One region of the Aliiglaciecola litoralis genome, then DNA from elsewhere that is predicted to be linked to it. Evidence: predicted binding sites of a transcription regulator. Region 1 holds the regulator's gene; each other region holds the start of a gene.
The links. Region 1 encodes FliA, which starts transcription of late flagellar genes. Its sites were predicted from a motif close to CTAAAGNTNNNNNNNNNNNNGCCGATA; they were not measured.
Positions count from the first base shown of each region.

Region 2: ABD036_RS14070 (flagellar protein MotY) is a predicted target of FliA. The motif match lies at 3,454-3,480, and genes of this name have one in related genera.
Region 3: ABD036_RS11025 (flagellin N-terminal helical domain-containing protein) is a predicted target of FliA. The motif match lies at 2,835-2,861, and genes of this name have one in related genera.

Region 1 is NZ_BAAAFD010000007.1:84,224-91,048, forward strand. It holds gene ABD036_RS12620 (protein phosphatase CheZ) at 1-483, opposite strand, end outside; gene cheY (chemotaxis response regulator CheY) at 519-902, opposite strand; gene ABD036_RS12630 (RNA polymerase sigma factor FliA) at 942-1,673, opposite strand; gene ABD036_RS12635 (MinD/ParA family protein) at 1,670-2,536, opposite strand; gene flhF (flagellar biosynthesis GTPase FlhF) at 2,533-3,906, opposite strand; gene flhA (flagellar biosynthesis protein FlhA) at 3,960-6,059, opposite strand; gene ABD036_RS12650 (PEP-CTERM sorting domain-containing protein) at 6,298-6,825, opposite strand, start outside.
Region 2 is NZ_BAAAFD010000008.1:180,767-187,591, forward strand. It holds gene ABD036_RS14055 (glycoside hydrolase family 97 protein) at 1-674, opposite strand, end outside; gene ABD036_RS14060 (hypothetical protein) at 852-1,181, shown strand; gene glpQ (glycerophosphodiester phosphodiesterase) at 1,510-2,529, shown strand; gene ABD036_RS14070 (flagellar protein MotY) at 2,553-3,413, opposite strand; gene rnt (ribonuclease T) at 3,614-4,237, shown strand; gene purF (amidophosphoribosyltransferase) at 4,269-5,804, opposite strand; gene ABD036_RS14085 (CvpA family protein) at 5,814-6,305, opposite strand; gene ABD036_RS14090 (SPOR domain-containing protein) at 6,381-6,825, opposite strand, start outside.
Region 3 is NZ_BAAAFD010000005.1:262,917-269,741, forward strand. It holds gene ABD036_RS11015 (flagellin N-terminal helical domain-containing protein) at 126-968, shown strand; gene ABD036_RS11020 (flagellin N-terminal helical domain-containing protein) at 1,458-2,288, shown strand; gene ABD036_RS11025 (flagellin N-terminal helical domain-containing protein) at 3,028-3,852, shown strand; gene ABD036_RS11030 (flagellar protein FlaG) at 3,941-4,363, shown strand; gene fliD (flagellar filament capping protein FliD) at 4,383-5,840, shown strand; gene fliS (flagellar export chaperone FliS) at 5,856-6,287, shown strand; gene ABD036_RS11045 (hypothetical protein) at 6,284-6,592, shown strand.

The DNA.
Region 1 (6,825 bases):
AGTCAACAACACATTGAGTTTAGCAGTATCTGCAGAAGATTCTTCTAACAGCTTGTCTAATTCATTACATAAAGATTTAAATTCGCCGAGTTCCATTTGTCTGGACATCAGCTTTTTCCATTCAGGCAAGACTTTGGCAATACCAACATGCAGTTTTTCGGCGATGGGCATGCTCTTTTCTACCGCGTCCATCGTGGTATTGGCGGCCTGCTCAGTGGTCTCAATCACGTACATGAGACGACTTTGCGCGTCGGGGATATCTTCAATAGCAAGATTGGAAATGCGAGGATCGAGTTGAAACGTATTGAGCGAGTCATGAAGTTGCCGTGTGAGCTTGCCCACTTCAGCAAATAATTCAACAGAATTCGTCAAGGAAGCTTCCTCTAGCAATTCAGAGGCAGCTTGGTTATCTCCGGACTCAAGTAACTCGACTAATTTTTTAGCTTCGTCAAGAGACAACGGAGCTTTAGCAGAACCGGTCATTCAGACACTCCTAATTGGTTGTCATCGGGTGAGTCTTAACCCAGTCTCTCAAAAATTTTGTCTAGTTTTTCTTTCAATGTATTGGCGGTAAACGGTTTCACAACGTAGCCGTTGACACCGGCTTGTGCAGCCGCAACGATTTGTTCTTTCTTAGCCTCAGCCGTCACCATTAACACCGGTAAGTGTTTGAGGTTGTCATCTGCTCGTATCGCACGAAGCAAATCAATTCCCTGCATGCCAGGCATATTCCAGTCGGTAACGACAAAGTCAAAATCGCTCTGTTGTAGCATCGGCAATGCCGTGCTCCCGTCATCGGCTTCTTGTACATTAGTAAAACCAAGATCTTTAAGTAAATTCTTGATGATACGTCTCATTGTTGAAAAATCGTCAACAACGAGAATTTTCATATTTTTATCCAAAACTGCCTCCAATGAGGATTAAACCAAAATTATTATCTATTATTCTTCGTTTAGTCGCCAAGACTGCATTTTATTTTTCAGTTTTAGCATCGCCTGACTGTGGATTTGGCTGACTCTTGATTCACTGACCTCGAGCACTTCACCGATTTCCCGTAAATTTAATTCTTCATCATAATACAATGATAAAACAATTGCTTCTCGCTCTGGTAATGTAGTAATAGCATGCGCCAAGGCTTTTTGAAACGAACCTTGCAATAAATCTTGAAAAGGCGTGTCGCTGCCTTTCGTTTGTTCCGTGGTGATCACATCTTCAGTAATACCCAGATCTTCAATACCGATTATCTTTCCAGCGTTCACTTCATTGAGCATCTGATGGTAGTCTGTCAGAGACACTTCCAATTTTTCTGCTACGTCTACATCTCGTGCATCTCTGCCGGTCTCTTTTTCGACCTGGTTGATCGCCTCGGTAATAGCACGACCATTTTTGTGTACCGAGCGAGGTGTCCAATCGCCTTTGCGAATTTCATCCAGCATGGCACCGCGTATACGAATACCCGCGAATGTCTCAAAGCTGGCCCCCTTGGTACCATCGAAATTTCGTGCCGCTTCTAGCAAACCTATCATGCCAGATTGAATTAAGTCATCAACCAACACACTGGCAGGAAGTCGCGCTAGCAAATGATGCGCTATGCGTTTGACAAGTGAAGCATGCCTCTCTACCAATTGAGCCGTGTCGGCCTGTTGTTGATAAGCTGCAGCTTTTCTATTCACCCTTGACCACCAACCACTTTCTCGGCAATAAGTTGCTCTAGGAAAAACTCAAGGTGTCCACCTGGCTGATTTGGAATAGGCCAAGTCAGTGCTTTGTCGGCTAACCCTCTAATTGCTACTGCAGCAGGTGACGCAGGATATGCATCAACAATGGCTTTTTGTTTGCGTACCGATTTACGAATATTTTCGTCATAAGGAATAGTTGCCACCAGCTCCAAGGCCACATCTAAGAATCGATTGGTCACTTTAGATAGCTTGGCAAATAGTTCTTGCCCTTCTCGCATGTTGCGCACCATATTGGCGACAATTTTGAACTTGAACACACCGTGTTCACGATTCAGTAATTTAATCAACGCGTAAGCATCTGTGAGTGAGGTGGGTTCATCACAGACTACCATCATGATGTCTTGAGATGCGCGAGAAAAACTTAACACCATGTCAGAAATACCCGCAGCAGTATCCACTAACAGCACGTCAATATCAGCGCGCAGCTCACCAAATGCACGAATAAGTCCAGCGTGCTCTGTTTGGCTGAGTTCAGTCATTGATTGGGTACCGGAGGTTGCTGGTGCAATAAGGATCCCATGGGGCCCCATCACCAACACATCATCCAATGTGCATTCACCTGAAAGTACATGAGAGAGATTTTTCTCTACTCGCAAGCCCAGCATCACGTCCACATTCGCTAATCCAAGATCAGCGTCTAAGACCATGACTCGCTTGCCTTTTTTTGCCATTGCAATCGCAGTGTTAAGGGTAATGTTGGTTTTCCCCACCCCACCTTTACCGCCGGTAACTGCGATCACTTTAATTAATCGAGATTGATTCATTCGTCTTAAGCTACTCGCTTGGTCCTCAATCATACTGCCAATGCCGATCTTGTGTTTTCTGGCTTGTTAGTATGGATCATACCGTATTTTTTATAAAGCTTAGCCGCTGCTGAGATTAAATACTTTGCATCTGCAACTTTAATATCTTCAGGGACTCTTTGTCCATCGGTGATATAACTGATGGCTAATTTGTGTTCAACCGCAACACTGATCGCCTCTCCAAGACTGTAACATTCGTCTAACTTTGTCAAAATACATCCTTCCAAAGCAATCGACTTATATGCATTAATTGTATGCTGCATCACTGTGTGCTGCGCATTTGCCTGCATCACGACATATTTCTTAATAGTAGCACATGAATGCTGATTCAATGTATCTAACTGCTTGATTAATCGGGAGTCTCTTTGACCAAAGCCCGCTGTATCAATCAATACTAGTCGTTTGTTTCGCAGTTGGAAAAGTATATCTGATAATTCTTCTGCATTTTGCGCTTTTTTTACAGCGCAGCCAATAATTTTTCCATAAGTGGCTAATTGTTCGTAAGCGGCTATACGATAGGAATCAATTGTTACCAGTGCCACTTGCTCAGCACCATAACGCTGTGCTGCCCGTGCCGCTAGTTTAGCAATCGTGGTGGTTTTACCGGTTCCGGTCGGCCCAACTAACGCAACAACACCTTCGGTGTCTAAAATAGCATTGCCAGAGGTATGAATGCGATTGGCCATTAATTTTAACAGAAACAACCATGCCTGACGTTCATCAGCTGATTCAGGGGTATATGAGACCACATCTGAGGCGATTGATTCACTGATCCCCATAGCTTCTAAGCGAGATGCCAGATAGCCATGCAATGGATGCGAGCGTTGCTGCTCTTGCTTGATGAGACCAGACACTTGGAACTGCAACATACCTCTTAACGCATTAAGCTCGTTTTTAATCTCACTGATGGCCGATGCATCATGCTGTTGTTGCGTATTGCTTGTCGGTGCGATCTTTGGAGCAATATTTACGGGGGCATGGGTAAAGGATTTTTCCGACGGGAAATCCTGCGCTGAATTCGTTGTTTGTTGATTTTGCTGCTCTAATAATGCGCGCAAGCTATCCGGCCCCGAATCACCAATAATTTCACTCAAACTCGGCACTTTCTTAGCATTTTTAGCTGGCGCAGCGCTACGATTGGGCATGGAAGTGGCAGTCTTGTTTGATTCTGCGCGATAAGTTGACGCTGCTTTTGCGGAGCTGACAGGGGCAGTGCTCGAAGCGGGTTGGTCATAAGCGGCGATAATTTCAATCCCATCGCTGACTTTTTTGTTAGACATGATCACCGCATCGCCGCCCAGTTCACTTTTGACCTGGTTCAATGCATCTCGCATGTCTTTTCCGATAAAGCGTCTAATTTTCACAATGCCTCCGATGGAGCGAGCTAATTTGATGTTCTAATTTCATAGGCGTCATTTTATTGACCCACGGCACTTACAATGCGTATCTGTTTGTCACTGGGTATTTCTTGATATGACAGCACGTGTAACCCCATGACTGAATGTTTAAAGAATTTCGATAACACTGGGCGAAGCATACCTGAGGTTAATAACACCGCGGGCTCGCCCTCTAGCTCTCGCTGTTGCGACGCTTCGGTTAACGAATGTTGAAGCTTTTCGGCCAGTCCTGGTTCGATACCTGCGCCATCTTCTCCACCCGCTTGTAATGACTGGTGCAACATCTGTTCCAGATCGGGAGCCAAAGTAATGACAGGTAGCTCTTTTTCATTATTATTTATTTCTTGCACGATCAAACGTTTGAGTGCAATTCGCACGGCTGAGACCAGTACATCGGGATCTTGCGTCTTAGGTCCGTACTCACACAATGTCTGCACTATGCTGCGCATATCTCGGATCGGAACGCCTTCATACAGTAAAGTCTGCAACACTTTCACCACAGTGCTCAGCGGAAGAATATCCGGTACTAAGCCTTCCACTAATTTAGGGCTGGATTTGGCAAGCATGTCGAGCAATTGCTGCACTTCTTCATGCCCTAAAAGCTGGTAGGCATTATTGGTTAGCAGTTGACTTAAATGGGTCGCCACTACAGTAGCCGCATCGACCACGGTATATCCCAATGTTTGCGCATGCTCCCGTTGCTGTGGACGGATCCACACGGCATCTAGTCCAAAGGCTGGGTCGCGGGTCGCTTTACCTTCTAATTTGCCAAACACCTGGCCGGGATTAATCGCTAATTCATCATCATGGCTGATTTCCGCGTCGCCCACCGTTACGCCAAGCATAGCGATGGTATAGCTATTAGGATTGAGATCTAAGTTGTCACGAATATGCACCGCTGGAATTAAGAAGCCCAACTCTTGCGAAAGCTTTTTACGCACGCCTTTAATGCGCGTCAGTAGCTCGCCACCTTGAGTTTTATCTACCAGTGGGATCAAGCGATAGCCCACTTCCAAACCGATGGTGTCGACGTGTTGGACATCATCCCAGCCCAATTCTTTTATCTCTTGTGGTTGTTGACTTTGTTCTGGCAAATTGTCAACGCTTTGCGGTGCCTCGGCGTTTCGGCGCGCGCTCCATACGTTGTAGTAGGCGACGCATGCGACAAAGGCACTGAAACCTAAAAAGGCAAAATGCGGCATGCCGGGCACAATCCCCATCACAAACAAGATACCGGATGTGACGTACAAGGCTTTTTGATTGCCCAATTGTCGACGCATTTCCTGTCCCATTTCTTGGGAGTCATTTTCACGGGTAACAATAATCGCCGTCGCTACTGATAAGAGTAATGATGGAATTTGTGCTACTAGTCCATCCCCTATGGTCAAAATGGTATAGATTTCAATCGCGTCGCTGAAATCAAGATCGTGCTGGATCATACCGATAAACAAGCCACCGACGATATTGATCAACATAATAAACAGCCCGGCAACGGCATCACCTTTCACAAACTTTGAGGCACCGTCCATCGACCCATAAAAATCCGCTTCACTGGTAATTTCGATGCGGCGTTTACGCGCTTCGTCTTGGTCGATGTAACCGGCGTTAAGATCAGCATCAATCGCCATCTGTTTACCCGGCATTGCATCTAGGGTAAAGCGGGCGCTGACTTCAGAGATGCGTCCCGCACCGGCGGTGACTACTTTAAAGTTGATGATAAGCAAGATGGCAAAGACCACGATACCCACCGCATAGTTACCGCCAATTACCACCTCACCAAAAGCTTGGATCACTTTTCCGGCGGCGTCCCCACCTTCGTGTCCTTCGAGCAAAACAATGCGGGTGGAGGCGACATTTAGCGCCAAACGTAAAACAGTGGCAATCAATAACACTAACGGGAAAATACCGAACTCGACTGGTTTTTTGGTGAATACCGATACCAAGATGACCATCAGCGACAGCGCGATATTGAAGCTAAACAGAATATCCAACAGCACCGCGGGCATCGGTAAGATAACCATACCCATAATGGCCAGCAACACCAAAGGTGCACCTACCCCATTAGTGAAGTTCTTAACGTGATTTCTGTCTATCCGGTTAAAGTAACCTGCAAGTTCCATACAACGAATTATTGACGTGAGTGATAATTGAAGTTGAGATTGCAACAAACGCGCCAACTAGGATTGACTTAAATTTGACGCTGAGCGGCATTTACGAGATCCGTAAAGTGACGCTAAAAAGGACTGAAACTAGGTGTAAAAAAATCTGACGCCCAAAAAGCAGCGGCTATACGAGGAAATATCAGACACAAAAAACCCGGGATAAACCCGGGTTTTAGTTATCAACTGGTAAGTAAGCTTATTTAGCAGCCACTTTTCTGCGTACTAGTAAACCTAAGCCAGCAAGCATTAGCACTAGAGCTGAAGGCTCTGGTACGTAAGTTACTTGACCTAAGCGACCATTTCCTTCGCTGAAAATACCGTCAAAGGTGTCTTCGGCTATTACAGATCCACTAGACAAAGGGCCCACATCAATGAACAACTCAAGGGCAGAAGGGTGTACGAACCCTTCGCTGTAAAATTCAAGTCCAGCTGTGAAGTTAAACGGGTCAAAGCCGGCGACGATAGGCATGCCAAAAAACACAGAATCGCTATCTGCCATTGTTAAGTTCAAAAAGCCGAAGTTAATATCAACTACGGTTGAATCAGTGTCGAGGAAACCAAACTCGTCAGCTAGATCTGTGTTGTAAGTAATAGTACCAAGCAATTGGTCGAGACCTGCGGAAACACCGAAAAAGCCAAAATCTTCATTGATGTCTGCATAAATTTCTTGTTGGATGATAGCGCCAGCGTTAGCTGACATTGACATGCCTAGTGTAGAGGCCAT
Region 2 (6,825 bases), on a different contig from region 1:
AATTTGCCCATTTCTTGTTTGGTCAAGCTCATGCCTGCGTAATCAATTAAAGCGGCCTCATGGATTGCCACATGCACACCATTGGGATACTCAATCGTCATCGGAGTATGTGCTTTATTCACTTGATTTAGCGGGGTTTGATTGTATAAGTACTCGTAGCGCTCTCTGCCTTGCCCTGGGATCCAATAGGCTTTAGCCTCATGTGAGTCGGGCAAATAGAACTCCGTTAATTCACGGGTGATGGCAATATCACCTTGATGGGCTACTTCATAGCGAAAGCCGACACCGTCATCAAACACTCTAGCGCGAACATTAAAGCTTAAGTCTGTATCTTTAGTATGAGTAAATTTCACCACGACTTCGTTGTGGTTATCGCGGATTAAGCGCTGCTCTCCCCAAGGTTGCTGCCAAGTTAGATCAACCGCGTTACGGCTTACCTCTGATAATTTGAAATCCTTATAAAAGGAAGGCGCATTAACAAAAATAAAGCCAAGTTTGCTCGGTTTGATGATGTCATTGCCGTTATAAACAACCTTATACTGCGCCAGATCATTGTGATCGGTAAAAACCAGTTTGATGGATTTATCCGGTGACTCAACTAAGATTTCAGCAGCGTGTATAACCGTACTTAACCCAAGGATAATGAATGAGACAAGTGAAATGGGCAAACGCATGACAGCTCTCCTTTGTGCATAATGTGAGGTGAGTATTAAACACTTGTTAATAAAAATAAAGACAATCCTTAAACGTTTAAGGCAGATCAGAGCAGTCATGAGTTAAACCGCCTTGTTTGCAGACATTAACAACCTTGACTAATCTAAAAGACACACCTGTTTACTTGTGATGCCATTATGCCAACCATAAAATCCAGCGATCTTGTGATTAATCAGGCAATTTCGGCCAGTGCACCGGACTCGCTACTCACTATTGACGTTGAGAGTGAAAACCCACTTTCAACCGGCACCTACGAATTTCAGTTAGTGGTTACTGACGATTCAGGAAACAATTCAGCGCCAGCGACAGTTAGAATCACCATTGCTGACGATAAAGCCCCTACCGCGGTGATTGATGCACCGAATCGAGTGGGGTTTGCCGAGGACTTTTCATTAAGTGGTAGACGTTCTATCGACATCGGAGGCAAACTGACTAAATTCGTATGGACGCTGATAAAAACCCCATAAGATTAACGTTAGGTAAGCCGTTTACCACTTGCCACCCGACACTGGAAGTAAAAGGCTTGCTGCGATCGGGCGAGTATCAATTTCAGTTAGTCGTCATTGATGACTCTGGCAATACAAGTAAAACAGCGATCGTAAGTGTTTTGGTTGGGCAGAGGCGAACGTTTTACCAGACACTTCAGAACTGGTTTTCCCGCCTGTTCAGATTTTTTAACTTGAACATCGACTAACAAACCGGTTTTTCTCAGACCTTCAATTAAAGGGCACGACAGACTGTCATCTTGCACTAAAATCCGGTACTTTCGTCACAATCGTTTTAATGGACACTAGTATGAATCGGATTTCTGTTTGTTGTTTCATTCTCCTAAGCTCACTATTGAGTTCACTTTGCTTGGCTAAACCTGTTGTCATTGCCCACCGAGGGGCATCGGGCTATTTGCCTGAACACACGCTTGAAGCGGCTATTTTAGCCTATGCCCAAGGGGCCGATTTTATTGAGCAAGATATTGTGCTTAGCAAAGATCACGTGCCCATTGTGTTACATGATATCCACCTTGAGTCTGTCACTAATGTTGAAAGCGTTTTTCCCAACCGACATCGTGCCGATAATCGCTTTTATGCGATTGATTTTACCTTGGCAGAGCTCCAGCAATTGCAAAAACATGAGCGCACTGATCCACAAGGTCATCAGGTGTATGCAAACCGATACCAAGGCTTGTCGCCGTTTAAAATTAGTACCTTGGAACAACATATAAACCTTGTGATGCAATTAAATCGTCAATTTGGCAAACAGGTGGGATGGTATCCGGAAATTAAATCGCCAGCTTGGCATCGTCAACAAGGTGCCGATATCAGCAAGGTTGTGCTTGAACTATTACGCAAATATCAGTTGGATCGCGCGGATAGCAACCTGTTTGTACAATGTTTTGATTTTACCGAAACCCAAAGGTTACGTAACGAGCTTGGGGCCAAGGTAAAGCTGGTACAACTCATTGCCGAAAATGATTGGAACGAGTCCAGCACCAATTACGATAGACTCAAGACAATTGAGGGATTAAAAGAGATTGCACGGGTAGCACAAGGCATAGGTCCTTGGTTACCACAATTGTTTGACCTAAACACACTGCAACCAACAGACTTAACCAAACACGCGAAGCAGCAAGGGTTACTTATTCATCCATACACCTTCAGGGTCGATCAACTCCCTCAAGGGTTAAACAGTCAGGCCACTCTCGATATTTTGTTTGAAGGATTACAAGTAGACGGGGTGTTTAGTGATTTCACCGACGTGGTAGTAGATTATTTAAAGGCCAAACCAAGTCCATCTGTTAAGTCACCGAGCGAATTCTAAACTGGAAATATAAAAGGCGAAGTCTACTTCGCCATCCTGATCACCACTCGACGGTTTTTCGCGCGTGACATTTTATTGTCATTAGGTGCAACATGACGGCGTTCACCATGCCCGGTAACTTCAATTCGAGATGGGTCAACGCCCATATCACTGAAAAAGGTTTTTATCTCAACCGCCCGTCGAATAGAAAGTTGTTTGTTGTTCCAACTTCCGCCGTAGCTATCGGTATAACCGTCCAATAAAATCAAATCTAAGTCGGTATCTTCTTTTAGATACTCGCCGATCATCTGCAATCGTTTCTTCGAATATTTAGTCAGGTCAATGCTGTTACTTTGGTAACTGAGCACCGTATAAGAAATATCCTCAAAACTAAACGGCAGTAAGTTGGCTACACATTGGGCAAATTCAGTGTAGGGGCGAGAAAAGTTACTGGCGTTGAGTGCCACTGCAATTTTATCAAAATCACTGTACCAGTCTTGATAATACAAGGTTGGCCAATAGCCCTTTTCAAGTTCAGACAACATGGTCCAAGCCGCTTTTTCAGGAAGGTCGCCATTGTATTGCTTACGGATCGGCATCTGTGCAATTTCACGTTGCATCTGACCCGGCATCCATGCTGGTGGCACTGAGTAAACGGCAGCTACAGCGTAATTTCGCGGTAATTTAAACATGTCTAACTCAAATTCCATATTGAGTTGCTTAGATGCTAAACTGGTGAACATGGCTTCACCGTAACCGGGGAGTTGGTGGCTTAAAGTGCATTGTAAGCGAGACTTTTCAATGAGCTGCCAATCAGATGCTTCCACCGAGGAAGAATAATGTCTCAATCCCCCTGCAGCAGAGAAACTAATAGCCATACTGATGGCAATCACGCACTTTTTCATATCAACAGTCATTCCACAGTATTAAATGCTCTTTTAAGCATATCGACAAAATCACAAAAATATTTAGCTATTCTAGCAGCCGACCAAGCTTTGTTGCAGCTTGTTTTTGCGACATTATCGCTTATGGCACGAATGCAACTGGAAGAGGCGCCTAAAAATTGCCATAATACGCAGCTATTCTGGCAGTTCGCAAGGCACTCATGTCACAATCTCCACCTCTTTTAAGTCAACGATTTCGTGGCTATTTCCCGGTCGTTATTGACGTCGAAACGGCGGGTTTTAATGCGCAAGCCGATGCGCTACTCGAATTAGCAGCGGTTACATTAAAGATGGATGGGAATGGCGATCTACAAATCGATCAGACGTTTCACTACCACATCGAACCATTTGAAGGGGCAAACTTAGAGCAGGCTGCCCTTGAGTTTAATGGTATTGATCCTTATTGCGCCCTGCGTGGGGCAATTGATGAAACTGAAGCGATGAAAGATTTATGTAAGCAAATCAGAAAGAGTCAGAAGGCTGCAGATTGTCAGCGCTCTGTCATTGTGGCGCATAATGCCTCTTTTGATCAGGGTTTTGTCAATGCAGCAGTGGAACGCAGCAAAATCAAGCGTGCGCCCTTTCATCCTTTTGTGTCATTTGACACCACGAGTTTAGCGGGTTTAACACTAGGACAAACAGTATTGGTGAAAGCCTGTGAAGCGGCCCAAATTGAATTTGATCAGCGCGAAGCGCACTCCGCACTTTATGATACTCAAAAAACCGCTGAGCTGTTTTGCTATATGGTCAACCGCTGGAAAGCCTTGGGTGGCTGGACTAACTAATCGAAGGTCACAGCCAGCCTAAGCAGCGCCGTTAGATGTCTACATCCACCGCATCAGAATCCATATTGTGCATTTCAAGGTTACTTAACTCAGTTTGAATAACCGCATTTTTAGCGCACTCTGAGCGAGCACTGTCGATGCGCTCTAAGTAGGCTTGATCAACATCACCGGTAATGTAATCGCCATCAAAAACCGACGTCTCAAAACGCTTAATAGAAGGGTTTTCGAGACTAACCGCATCAACCAAATCTTCGATATCTTGGAAAATTAAGCCATCCGCTTTTATCAGTTCGCTAATTTCTTCAATATCACGGCCATAAGCGATTAACTCGTTGGCACTTGGCATATCAATGCCATACACGTTTGGAAAGCGGATTTCCGGCGCTGCTGAGGCGAAATAGACTTTCTTCGCACCTGACTCTCGGGCCATTTCAATAATTTGCTCAGAGGTTGTGCCACGGACGATGGAATCGTCAACCAGCAATACATTTTTGCCCTTAAATTCAGACTTGATCGCATTGAGTTTACGGCGCACAGATTTACGTCGCATGGTTTGACCCGGCATAATGAAGGTGCGACCAATATAGCGGTTCTTTACATAACCCTGTCGATAGGGCAAATCCAGCTCAATGGCTATTTGCAACGCTACATCCATGGAAGTTTCAGGAATTGGGATCACCACATCAATATCAAGGTCGGCCCATTCTCTAGCGATTTTCTGGCCTAACTTTTTGCCCATATTGACTCGTGATGCATAAACCGAAATACCATCGATGAACGAATCTGGACGCGCAAAATATACGAATTCGAAAATACAAGGCGCGTTCATTGGATTCTGCGCACATTGCTGCGTGTGCAGCTCGCCTGCCTCTGTGACGTACACAGCTTCACCCGGAGCCACATCTCGTATAAAAGTGAAACCAACCGCATCTAGGGCAACACTTTCTGAGGCCACCATATACTCGTCACCCATTTCAGTTTTGCGTTTACCTAGTGCAAGAGGACGAATACCAAAAGGGTCTCGAAAAGCGACCATGCCGTTGCCGATAATGGCTGCCACAACCGCATAGGCACCTCGGATCTTGCTATGCACATTGGCAACTGCGGTGAACACTTCTTCAGGCGTCAACGTTAAACCTGCACAGTTTTGTAATTCATGGGCAAAAATATTCAGTAACAGCTCAGAGTCGGAAGTCGTATTGATGTGTCGACGAGCAATTCGAAACACTTCGTCTTGTAAATCATGGGCATTGGTTAAGTTACCATTATGAGCAAAGGCAATACCAAAGGGCGAATTCACATAAAAGGGTTGCGCTTCTGCTGAACTAGACGTCCCTGCGGTGGGATATCGAGCATGCCCGATCCCCAAATTTCCTGTCAGTCTTTGCATATGACGATTATGAAAAACATCTCTCACTAGACCATTGGCTTTGCGCAAATGAAACATACCATCATCAATGGTCATGATCCCTGCGGCATCTTGCCCACGATGCTGGAGTACAGTTAATGCATCGTAAAGAGCTTGGTTTACTGCGCTTTTCCCAACGATTCCGACAATACCACACATGCTATTTACCTACTCATTCGGTGTTATAAAACTGGAGTTATCTTGAATAAAACTAAAGAACCACTCGATGATCGGAGTGAATTCTGGAATAAGAATCGATTGTGTCCACCACGCTGAGCTTGCCGACGGGGTAAAGGTGTCCAAGAAAAATAATGCAGCGCTGACAATGAGCACGCCGCGTATCACACCAAACACAGAGCCTAAGGCGCGGTCTGTTCCGGTCAATCCGGTAAATTGCACCAAGCGCGCGATGAGATAATTAACCAGCCCGCCAAGGACAAGCGTACACACAAATAGCACGGCGATAGACACGCCATTTTTGACCATTTGGTCATCGAATTTTGTCATGTAAACAGCAAGGTAAGGATAGAATTGGCTAGCGATAAAGAAGGCGGCAAACCAAATCGCCAAGGAAATGGCTTCTTTGATAAATCCACGGATCAAACTAATGACGGTAGAGACGGCGATAACACCAAGGATGGTGAAGTCTATCCAATTCATAATGACACAGTCACACTGCTATTGGGTTAATAAAATCGCGCGCATTCTACCAGAGATAGAAGATTTTTCTACCACTCATTTCACAGTGAATGGCGTAATTCTACCTTGAAGTTTGGTTATCTCGCGCAAATGAGGTATCGCTTTTTGTAGTGATTCTTTTTCTAAATCAGGTCCGACGAAGACTTTAGTCAATTCACCGCTACTGGTTTTTACTGGCCGGCTAAATGCTCGATAGCCAGCTTTTCGCAATTTGGTAAGCAATTCTCGAACATTCTTTTGGTGTCTGAATACACCTAATTGTACTACCCATCCTGCCTCTTCCAGCAAACTTTCATCCAAGGTGCTTGACCTTGATTCGGTAATGGCAGGATCAGAAACTTGTCGATCAACTTGCTGCGCTTTTTCGCTGGCAACGGAATGAGATTCGATGGGTGAGGCTGTTTGTTGCTGATCTTCGGTGACTTTGTTTGTCTGTGCTGGTGTTGATTCTGACATGTCAAAATCATCTTCAGCCACATCA
Region 3 (6,825 bases), on a different contig from region 1:
TAAAATAAGTACACGCCATAAAAAATAGTGACGCACTAATAATAATAATAGCGCACGTTGATGCTCAAAGACCGGAAAAAATAAAAACAGGTCGAGCAGTTTGCAAAAATCGTTAGGAGAAAAAAATGTCTTTATTCGTCAACACGAACGTGTCGTCGTTGAATGCAAGGCGTCAGCTATTCACGTCGAACAACGAACTCAGCACTGCCTTTGAAAGGCTATCGTCTGGTTTTCGCATCAATAACGCAAAAGATGATGCAGCTGGACTACAAATCTCAAACCGTCTAACAACTCAAATATTGGGTCTGGACATGGCTGTAAGAAACGCCAATGACGGTATTTCGTTAGCGCAAACTGCGGAAGGTGCATTGGCTGAAACCACGTCAGCACTGCAACGTATTCGGGTGCTAGCGGTTCAATCACAAAACGGAATCAATGGTTCTGCGGATCGTTTGGCACTGCAAAAAGAAGTGTCTGCGTTAAAAGCAGAAATCAGTCGAATTGCCGCAACTTCACAATTTGGTGGCGTGAATATCCTTGGTGGTACTTTCTCGTCAGCATTTTTAGTCGGCGCCAACCCGGGTCAAACGATCAGTGTCAATATCTCACGCTTAGGTGGTTATGGTACATCCGGTTTGTTTGGTGCACAGAGTAACCCTGCTAATAACGTGTCAGTAGTCACAGAAGCGGATGCTTCTCGTGCCATGACGGCAGTGTTAGGTGCTATATCCATCATTGATGCAAAACGCGCTGATTTGGGTGCAATTCAAAACCGGTTTCAGTCAACTATTCGAAATCTAACGAATATCTCTGAAAATGTATCAGCCGCACGGTCACGTATCCGAGATACCGATTTTGCAACTGAAACAGCAGAATTGACACGTTATCAAATCATCCAGCAGGCCAGCATTACGGTGCTTAGCCAAGCAAATCAGCGGCCTCAGGCGGCACTGCAGTTATTACAATAATAAGGGTATAAATGATGATATATGATGTCAGGCAAGCAAATGGGGCAGGCTGCAGCATCGAAGAATGATTAAGAAAGAGAACGGTCGGATTGCAAAATGTGGGGGCAGGCTGCAACCGACCGAAGAACGACAGTTTTACTATAACAACTAGCTGTAACACGCTATACAAAGACGGGTGCGAACTCTCTGCCAACTAACAAAGCCAAGGCTTTTTTAATAGGCGGTCGACTGGCGGAAAAGAAGCCAGGAGGTAGTGAGAGGTATTGAGGTTTAGGCCATCAATTCCACCCGCCGACCTGAGCTTTCGCTCTCGCTTTTTGTATAGCTTTGCAAGCAAATTGCTAAGCAAAACAATCAGTCAAATTAATGACTGACACTATCAACAAAGCATATACCATGCCAAAGTTTAAATAGTGACCAGCTAAGCAATTTACCTATAGTAAAACTAAATAATATCAACGATTTAGTATAAGAATAGGAGCGTGTGCCATGTCATTATTTGTGAACACGAATATTTCGTCAATTAATGCAAAGCGGCAACTTATTAACACCAATAACGATTTAAGTACGGCGTTTGAACGGTTGTCGTCAGGGTTTCGCATCAACAGTGCTAAAGATGATGCGGCAGGATTGCAAATATCCAATCGACTCACCACGCAAATTCTCGGCTTAGACATGGCTGTCAGGAACGCCAATGATGGTATTTCTCTGGCCCAAACAGCAGAGGGCGCATTAGCGGAAACGACCGCATCATTGCAACGGATCCGGGTCTTAGCGGTGCAATCCCAAAACGGTATTAATAACTCCGCTGACCGGGTGGCACTGCAAAAAGAAGTGTCGGCTTTAAAGCTCGAAATCAGTAGAATTGCTAGCTACAGCCAATTTGGAGGAGTCAACATTCTTGATGGCTTTTATTCCGCGCAATTTCTGGTTGGAGCAAACGCCGGGCAAACTATCAGCGTCAATATCTCCAGACCTGGTGGTTACGGTACATCCGGTTTGTTTAATGGTGCGTTAATTTCGGTTTTAACTGAGTCTCAAGCATCCGCTACCATGGGACGCATTTCCCAAGCAATTTCGATTATTGATGCCAAAAGAGCCGATCTAGGTGCGATTCAAAATCGTTTCCAATCCACTATTCGTAACTTAAGTAATATCTCTGAGAATGTGTCAGCGGCAAGATCACGTATTCGCGATACAGATTTTGCCACTGAAACGGCAAGTTTGACCCGCGCGCAAATTATTCAGCAGGCCAACTTAACGGTTTTATCTCAAGCAAACCAAAGACCCCAAGCGGCATTACAGCTGCTAGGTGGATAGAATTTTAAAATTGAAAGAGGGTAGGAACTGAGAGGCCACCCGTGGCGATAAGGAAGCTCGCTAGGCTTTGTCAAGGATAGACCTGGCGGTGATGGTACACATCACCAAAAGAAAAAGCCGACTAACAGGACTGAGAGTGTAGAAGTTTGGTTGAGAGGCCAGTATTCATTCTCTAACCCTGCCAGCCGGACAGAAACAGTATTTGCTCGTACTCCTAACGTGAGCAAGTTGGCCAGATCATTTGATCTGGCCTTTTTTTATGTATCAGTGCCAGAAATCCGACGTCACCTATGTGACTCACGTTCTTGCGATATTAAAAGCAACTGCTATGCCACAATGTGAAAATGTTGAATAAAAAACTAAAATAATCGCCTTACAGCTAAATCCGACATCCAGCTGATCCCTTTCTTTACTAAAACGCTAAGCTCAAATTCCGTACTTTTTTAGTCCGTGCTTCATCAAACCTTTTTCCTTTAATTGAAAATATCAAATAAATCAAACACTTAACTCGATCAAAAAATAGTTGTAAAAAAAACCTAAAAAAAACTAAAGATACTCAAGATGTTGTCGATAACTTTAGTTGAGGGGAATTCTGCTTGCAGGATTTTTAATTTAAGGGCGTGGTAGAGGTACCTGCTCTTAGAAAAAGTGAGGTGGCTTAATTCAGGTAACTGAATTGAGTCGACATTGAGGCGAATTACCAATTGTTTAGTAGTTTGGTGATTCTCAGGAGGTAAATATGGGTTTATTTGTAAACACCAATGTGTCTTCTTTGAACGCGCAACGTCAGTTGTTTAGTTCTGGGCAGGCATTAAGTACATCGTTCGAAAGATTGTCATCTGGTTTTCGTATCAACCGCGCTGCAGATGATGCGGCTGGTTTGCAAATTTCAGATCGATTAACCACACAGGTACAGGGCTTGAATCAAGCGGTACGTAACGCTAATGATGCAATCTCGTTAACGCAAACTGCCGAGGGTGCATTGGGTGAGGTGACTAACTCATTGCAGCGTATCCGTACATTGGCTGTACAATCGCAAAACGGTATCAATACGTCTGCTGACCGCTTGGCACTGCAAAAAGAAGTCTCAGCACTGAAAACTGAAATTTCGCGTATCTCTACCGATTCACAGTTCGCTGGGGTTGATATTCTTACCGGTAGTTTCTCTGCAGCCTTCCTTGTAGGAGCTAATGGCGGGCAAACTATTTCAGTTAACTTGTCTCGTAGCGGTGGTTATGGTTCTTCGGGATTAAACATAGGTTCATTGACTGTTGCTACAATCGCCGGCGCATCTGGCGCGCTAACTTCAATTGATCAAGCTATATCGACAGTTGGAGCAGCACGAGCAGATTTGGGTGCGCTGCAAAACCGTTTCCAATCTACTATCCGTAACTTGAGCAATATATCTGAAAATATCTCCGGTGCGCGCTCACGTATCAGAGATACTGACTTCGCAACTGAAACTGCAGAACTGACTAAAAACCAGATCATTCAGCAGGCGTCATTGTCGGTATTAAGTCAAGCTAACCAGCGTCCACAATCGGCGTTGTCGCTACTTGGATAGTAATTCCATCTAAGTAAGTTAGTCTAACAATGATAATGCCACTATACTGTGACAGTTAGTGGCTGATCATTATTTATGGAGGTGAAAGATGGACGTTAATTTTTCACAAATTGGCCAGAATATTGCTCAGCAAGATAGGTTTGCGGTAGATTCTATACAGGTGAAAGAACAAGACACGTTGTCTACTCAAAAACCTGAGGAAAAAGCGGCAGAAGATAGTCAAGAAAGGCAAGAATCGGCCGATAACAATACACCACGAAATAGTAATTCGTTAAACATTGAAAAAGCGGTTAGTGAGATCAGTGATTTCTTGCAGGCAACCAATCGCCAATTGTCGTTTTCAGTTGATGAAAAGAGTGAACGACAAGTGGTCAAGGTAACAGATTCTGAATCGGGAGAGGTGATTCGACAAATACCATCCGAGGAAGTGCTGGCACTGTCGGAAAGAATCAAAGAGCTCCAATCTGACGTAGGAAACGTAGTAGGAGTGCTGTTCAACAACCAAGCGTAACTTAATTAAGAGGTTCATTATGACAATTCAATCTCTCGGCGTAGGCTCAGGACTTGCCTTAGATGATTTAGTCACTCAGCTGATTGCAGCTGAACGTGAGCCAAAACAGAATCGTTTCGATAAAAAAGAAGAATCGCTGGACGCACAAATTTCCGGTATAGGGCAACTTAAATCGAAAATGAGTGACTTTCTCGATTCTGTCGACGAACTGCGCAGCGATAATAATCTCCAAGGTCGCGAACCGACCATTAGCAATCCGGATGAAAATACCGAGCCCTTTACCGCTGAAGCATCTAATAGTGCGGTAAAAGCTCAGTATCAAATTGCAATAACCAGACTCGCCAGCGGTAGCCGAATTGAAACGGCTAATGCTGTTGATGGTGGCTTCACTAGCAGCAGTGACTCAGTACTTTCGTCAGGTTCAGGTTCACTTACCTTTAAAATTGACAACACAGGCGACAGCTTTAACGTTAATGTGACTGCGGGTCGAACTTTGCAGCAGCTTGCTAATGATATTAATAGCAACGAGAATAACTTTGGGGTTAACGCCAGCATTATCGATACCGGTACCGCCAACGGTGGTGCTAAATTAGTTTTCACTTCAACCACCACTGGAGATGGTAACGATTTGGTCATTGTTAACAATGATGATCTTGCTGATTTGAATCGTATATCAACAACCGATTCAACGGAAACTAATACCTATTTGACCCCTGTTACCAGTGCCCAAAACGCGCAAGCGACCATCGACGGTATTGCGGTAGAATCCAGCACTAATAAATTTGAAAATACCATTTCCAGCGTCTCTTTTGAGGCCAGCACGGTGTCTATTAAAGATGCCTTGGGGGCTTTTCAAACGTCTAAATTGAAAATCGGCTTTGACACTGAAGGATTGGATAAGAAAATCCGCGACTTTGTGGATAATTTCAATGCCTTAGCCAGTGAGATTGATACGCTGACAAAATACGGAACTTCTGAGCTCGAAGAGGATGGAGCCTTAGCCGGTGATTTTATGGCGAGAAGTATCACCAGTGGCTTGTCGAGTATCATTGGTTCTAATGTCAGCTCTTCAGCGTTAGGCGGGCTTTTTGCCATTGGTGTGGAACTAAACCAAGATGGCAAACTTGAGATCAGTGCTACCGATGAGTTTGGTATTGGCAGCGGTGAAGATCGCTTAAAAGAGGCATTAGAGGAAAACTTTGATGACATAGCATCGCTATTTACCGATAAAGATGAAGGGATTGCGTCGCGTTTATATGCATACACGAAAGAGTACACGACCTTTAGTGGTTTGCTTTCTACAAGAGAACGTTCAGTAAAAGATGAAAAAGATCAGTTGTCAGATGAACGTGAACAATTTGAATTGCGGATGATGAGCTTCGAACAAATTTTACGAGATAAATACCTTAATCTTGACCAAACAGTGGCAAGACTTAATTCAACAGGAAATGCATTACTCGCATCGTTAGGCGGATAGTAAGGAGTTGTAACTATGGCATTGAAAGGCATAAACGCATATAAAAAAGGCAACCTAAAACAAGATGTTGCCTCTGCTGATCCGCATAAAATCACCTTGATGTTGATGCAAGGGGCATTGGATCGTTTGGCCTATGGCAAAGGCTGTATCGAAAGAAAAGATTTCGAAGGTAAAGCCGAGCATTTGTCGCGCGCAGCGGCCATATTGATGAATTTAAGAGACACCCTAGATCGTGAAGTAGGCGGTGAATTCAGTGAAAATCTCTACTCTTTATATGAGTACATGATTAGTCGCATTACCGATGCCAATATTCAGAATGACTTGAACATCATGGACGAAGTGATTAATCTGTTGTTACCCATTAAAACTGCCTGGGCCGGCATCCCTGAAGATGCTAAGCAACAAGCTTATGAAGCGCAGAGGCAAAAACGTCAAGCGGTAGTGTGAAAAAACTTAACTTACATCATGCCCATACTCCAGATGACCTCGCCGAGATAAACAGCCAGTTAGAGTCGGTGTTAAAAGCCGACTCACTAGATGATGAAAAGCTTAAACAACTCATCACCCAACGTGATACCTTCATTTTAGAGCACCTCACTACGTTACAAGACGATGCTAAAAAGCAATTCGCTGAATTGGAATTAAAGAGCAATAAGAAGCTGTCGTCATTGATTGAGCATCAACTTAGTGCGTCTTTAAAACAACTTAGCGGTTTGCTCAAAGGTCAAAAAGCAGTGAATAAATACAAGTAAATTATCAACCTAGCTATTTATTTTCTTTTAAAAGTAACGTAAAAATAAAAACTTAAGGTTTTGGCTGGAAATTTGCTTTACGTAAGTCAGGCCATTAACAATGGCGAACTTTTGACGCTTGTGACAACCAAAAGGAAAGTGTCCGTGCTTGCGAATTTCAAAATTTTCAGTAACTCAAACTGTTTGACGATTGCGCATCGAACGACGAATTTTCAACAGTTGTTACAATCCTA